One region of the Haliea sp. E17 genome, then DNA from elsewhere that is predicted to be linked to it. Evidence: predicted binding sites of a transcription regulator. Region 1 holds the regulator's gene; the other holds the start of a gene.

Evidence for each region. Region 1 encodes LexA, which represses DNA repair genes until DNA is damaged. Its sites were predicted from a motif close to ACTGTNTNTANANACAGT; they were not measured.
Region 2: ACNKU3_RS17375 (Y-family DNA polymerase) is a predicted target of LexA. The motif match lies at 839-856, and genes of this name have one in related genera.

What each region holds. Positions count from the first base shown of each region.
Region 1 covers NZ_JBLWFK010000002.1:775,423-777,810, reverse strand. The annotation lists gene topA (type I DNA topoisomerase) at 1-11, shown strand, start outside; gene ACNKU3_RS06595 (DUF6586 family protein) at 13-480, shown strand; gene ACNKU3_RS06590 (hypothetical protein) at 577-831, shown strand; gene lexA (transcriptional repressor LexA) at 910-1,515, opposite strand; gene ACNKU3_RS06580 (DUF6763 family protein) at 2,010-2,327, opposite strand.
Region 2 covers NZ_JBLWFK010000006.1:300,266-302,653, forward strand. The annotation lists gene ACNKU3_RS17365 (DUF2788 domain-containing protein) at 20-235, shown strand; gene ACNKU3_RS17370 (O-acetyl-ADP-ribose deacetylase) at 232-747, shown strand; gene ACNKU3_RS17375 (Y-family DNA polymerase) at 907-2,328, shown strand.

The DNA of each region.
Region 1 (2,388 bases):
CCCCGAAATAACATGGCGTATTCCGCTCGCGGCCAGGCCAATCACTGCCTGTACCTGGCGCGCATCCTGGGCGCCGCCTGGCGTCGCGACAGCGACGCCCAGTCCGTGGCGGCCAGCACCCTGGCTCAGGCTTACCTGCCGGCGGTGCGGATGCACCTGCAGGCGGCATACGGCTGGTTTTTGCTCGATATCACCCGCCAGGAACCGCTGCCCGCGCTACCGCCGGGAAACTGTGCCGATCTGCCGCCGCGGCCCGCGGGCAAGGTCCTGCCCGGTGAGATCCGGGAGTGCCAGCAACTCGAGCGCGACGGCTGGCTGGCCGAGATGCTCAGCGCGGGCGAGCAGCCGCTGGCCGTGAACCGTCACGCCGACAACCTCGCCAGCACACCCGCAGAGGCCTCGCCGCAGCAGGTGGAAGCCTGGTGCAACGCACTGCAGGGCCTGTTCGAGCGAATGGGCAACTCCCTCGACGAGTATTGAACATCCCTTTCTTCCGGCCCATGAGCCGTTCCCTATCTACCAGCGCCGGGTGCTGTTAGAATGAAATCGCAGCCACAGCTAATCGAGGTTGATTGAGTGTCCGCATCCTTACTGGAAATCGTAGATCTGGGCGATGGTGAAATCGTACTGCAACCGGCAGACGAGGGCTCCGAGCCCCTGCTTACCATACGTTTTTCCGAGGCGTCACAACGTCACATGATGGATAACTGCCTGGAGGTCGCGAAAGTGATGATCCAGGCGGGTATCGAAGCAGTAGCACTGCTGGCAGACGATGAAGAGCAGGGTTTCGAAACCGGGTCCTACACCGAGGCTTCGCGCACCCTGCACTGACGGGCTATCTGGCCGCCAGCGTTACTGCAGAATTTCGGGCGCCCCGTATTCAGGGCGCCACAGGGGAGGGATCGCCATTCAAACGCCCCTGCGCAGCACCCCCACACTGAGTCCCTCAATGGCAAAGGCCTGCTCGCGCAGGTCGACACGGATGGGCTCGTAGTCCTGGTTTTCCGGCAGTAGTTCGACGATGTGCTTGCGACCTCCGCGGCGCAGCCGCTTGACGGTCACTTCATCCTCGATACGCGCCACGATCACATCGCCATCATTGGCCACCGGCGTACTGTGTACCGCCAGCAGGTCGCCGTCGAAAATCCCGATATCGATCATGCTGTCCCCGGTGACCCGCAGCAGGTAGTCCGCCCGCGGGTGGAAAAACTCCGCCGGCAACTCGCAGTAATCCTCGATGTTTTCCTCCGCCAGTACCGGGTTGCCCGCCGCGACGCGGCCGACGATCGGGATGCCGGAGTTGGTCTCCGGCAGGCGAATTCCGCGGGAGGCGCCGGGAATCATTTCAATTGCGCCCTTGCGGGCCAGCGCCTTGAGGTGCTCCTCGGCCGCGTTGGCGGATTTGAAGCCCAGTTCCTGGGCGATATCGGCCCGGGTGGGCGGGTAACCGGTCTGGTCGATGTGCTGCCGGACAATGTCCAGCACCTGTTGTTGTCGCGCGGTCAGCTTTTCCATGCACCCCTCCGCTGGATGTTTATACAGATGCTGTGATTATATACAGCCTTTGTTTGATAAGACAATCAGTGTGGTACAGATATTTGGGCTTGGGCTTGGTTTGGATTTGCAGGGAGCTTCCCGAGCGCGATGCGGTTTCTGCCCGCTGGAACACGCCAAAAAGCGCACATCCCTGTGCAGGCTCGGGTGGCGACTTCCATGTCGCCACACGGTTCCAGCGGGCAGAAACCGCCTCACGCTCTACCTGCTGTGCAAGGTTCAAACCTGGGGGTAAACGGAGCCGGTCGGAGGGTTGGCAGGGGTTGCGTGCAGGATGGGCTGAAGATCATGCGGACGTCCATGTCGCGACAGGGCTCCAGCGGATTGATGCGGTCTTACGCTCGGCGATAGAACCACCACAGCCTCAGACCGAAACAGCTTCACGCTCGGCGAATCGGCCACCAGATCAACGGGATGGGGTGATTACCACCGTTACAGGGCGGGTACGCAGTGAACTAGAGGTCTTCCACGCCATACATGGCGTCGGGCTCGATATAGCTCAGGGGGTTGGACCAGTCCTCGGGATGCATCGGCAGGTCCGGGTCCTGCATGTCCTCGTCGTCCAGTTCGAAGGGGCTGCGCCAGTCCTCCGGGGCTGCGGCGCGCTCCGGCATGAGTTCCCGCCAGGCATCGAGATCAAATTCCGATACCTCGCCGTCGAGGTACTGGATTTCGATCAGCAGTGCCGTCGGGTCCCAGTCGATCACTTCAAACAGGTTGCCGGTTTGCCGGTCCGTGTACCACGCGCCAATAACGGGGCTCTGCATTTTCATCAGTGGGTCCTCAATCTGTTATCGCTGCTGTGCCGAGCCAACATATCACGCTGGCAGGGGC
Region 2 (2,388 bases), on a different contig from region 1:
GCAGGTGTCGGAGGTCCATGTGAACGGCGACGAATGGCTGACTGAATACGGTGTTACCATCGGCGTGGGCGCCCTGATCCTGCTGATGGTTTACATTGTCTGGGATCTCGCCCGGCGCAGCCGCGCCGGCAAGTTCGGTACCCTGATCCTGTACATTGCCCTGGCCATGGGCGTGCTCGGGTTCGTCGTGAAGGTCGTAATTACCCTGGTCATGGAAGCGGAGGGCGTAGGATGAACAACATAAAACTGCAGATCGGCGATATCACTGGCGCGCAAGTCGACGCCATCATCAATGCCGCCAACGAGGTCATGCTCGGCGGCGGGGGCGTGGACGGCGCCATCCACCGGGCCGCGGGCCCCGAGCTGAAGGCGGCCTGCCAGGAGGTTCCCGCCATCGACGGCATCCGCTGCCCCACCGGCGAAGCGCGCATCACTCCCGCCGGGAAACTGCCGGCGAATTACGTCATCCACACGGTCGGCCCGGTCTTCAGGCAGTCCAGCCAGCCGGCCATCCTGCTCGCCGCCGCCTACCGCAACAGCCTGCGCCTGGCCCTGGAGCATGACTGCAGAACCGTAGCCGCCCCGGCGGTATCCTGCGGGGTATACGGCTATCCCGTCGACCAGGCCGCGCGCATCGCCCTCGATACCTGCGCCGCCTCCGAGTTCGCCCCGCTGGAGATCACCTTCTACCTTTTCGACCAGGGCGTGTTCGATATCTGGGACACCGCCTACCGCCAGCGCCCCTGAGCCACGGCGCCGGGCCTGGCCCGGCGCTTGATACCCCCCACCGCCCTCGCGCGCTTTCGCGGCGCTGGACAAGCCGCGCCCAATCACAAATACTGTATATATGAACAGTATAATGGCCGCAATATCCCCCGCAAACCGGGCCTCCCGGGCAGGCCCGCCGTGAGCCTGTGGCTGTGCCTGCGCTTCGAGCGACTGCCCCTGGAATGCCTGAGCCACGCGGAAGACCGCGCGGTCATCGTGCTGGAACGGCAGCGGGTGCTGCGCGCCAACGACTACGCCGCGGCCCTGGGGATTCGCGCGGGCATGGGCGTGGCCACGCTGCGCGCAATGGCGGGCGATGAGCCCTGCCAGCTGCTGGAGCGGGATCGCGAGGCCGAGGCCCGCAGCCTGCAGCGCCTGTGCTGCTGGGCCTACAGCATCACCCCCAGCCTGTTCAGCTACCGGGAGGACTGCCTGCAACTGGAGATCAGCGGCTGCCTGGCCCTGTTCCGGGGACTGTCCCCCCTGCTCGCGGAGGCGGCCAGCGGCATCGCCAGCCGCGGTTTCCAGGCCCACCGCGCCCTCGCACCCACGCCCACCGCCGCCTGGCTGCTCTCCCACGCGGACGAAAGCGTCGCCATGGACAGCGGCGCGGCGCTGCCACAACGGCTGGCGGGGCTGCCGCTGGCGCTGCTGGAGGATTTCAGCACTACCGTGGACGCCCTGCGCCGCGCGGGACTGCACAGCTTCGGCGATATCCTCGCCCTGCCGCCCGCCGCGCTGGGGCGTCGCTGCGGCGCCGAATTCCGCGACTTCCTGCAGCGGGCACTGGGCCAGAGGGAGGACCGGCGGGCCGACTACCAGCCGCCCCCGGCCTTCAGCGACGAATACTGGTTCGGCTACGAGGTGCGCGCCAACGGCGAGCTGAACCCGGCACTGCAACTACTGCTGCAGTCCCTGTGCCGCTTCCTGCGCAACACCCAGCTGCAGACCGGGGAAATCCAGTGGCAGCTGCTGGGCGTCGACCGCTCCCTGCGCGAGATCCGGGTGCGCAGCAGCTGCCGCCACAGCGACTGGGAAAACTGGTACCAGCTCACCCGCGTCCGCATCGAGCGCCTGGCCCTCAGCACCGGGGTGGAGGGCATCACCCTGAACTGCAGCGAACTGCACAGCGGCGAACTGGAGCACAGCGACCTGTTCGCCCCGCGCAAGCAACGCGAGCCGCTGGCGGGCCTGCTGGACCGCCTGCGCAACCGCCTCGGCCTGCAGGCGGTGGAAACCATCGGCTGCCGCGACGAGCACCTGCCGGAATGCGCCCTGCACGTCGGCAACGCCCGGCCCGCCGACGCCCCGGTGGACGACTGCGCCCAGCGCCCTTTCTGGCTGCTGCCCAGCCCCCAGCCCCTGGGCGAGCACCGCGAGCGCCTGCGCTGGCAGGGCAGGCTGCAACTGCTGTACGGACCGGAGCGCATCGAGGACAACTGGTGGCTGGAACCGGTCAGCCGGGATTACTACATCGCCCGGGGGGAGCAGGGCCAGTATTACTGGGTATTTCGCGATCGGCTGGCCCGCGGGTGGTTTATACATGGTATCTTTGCCTGAAGCCGGGATCGTTCAGGTGGCCACACCTGGAACAGCGTTGCGCAGCCTGAATTCAGGCAG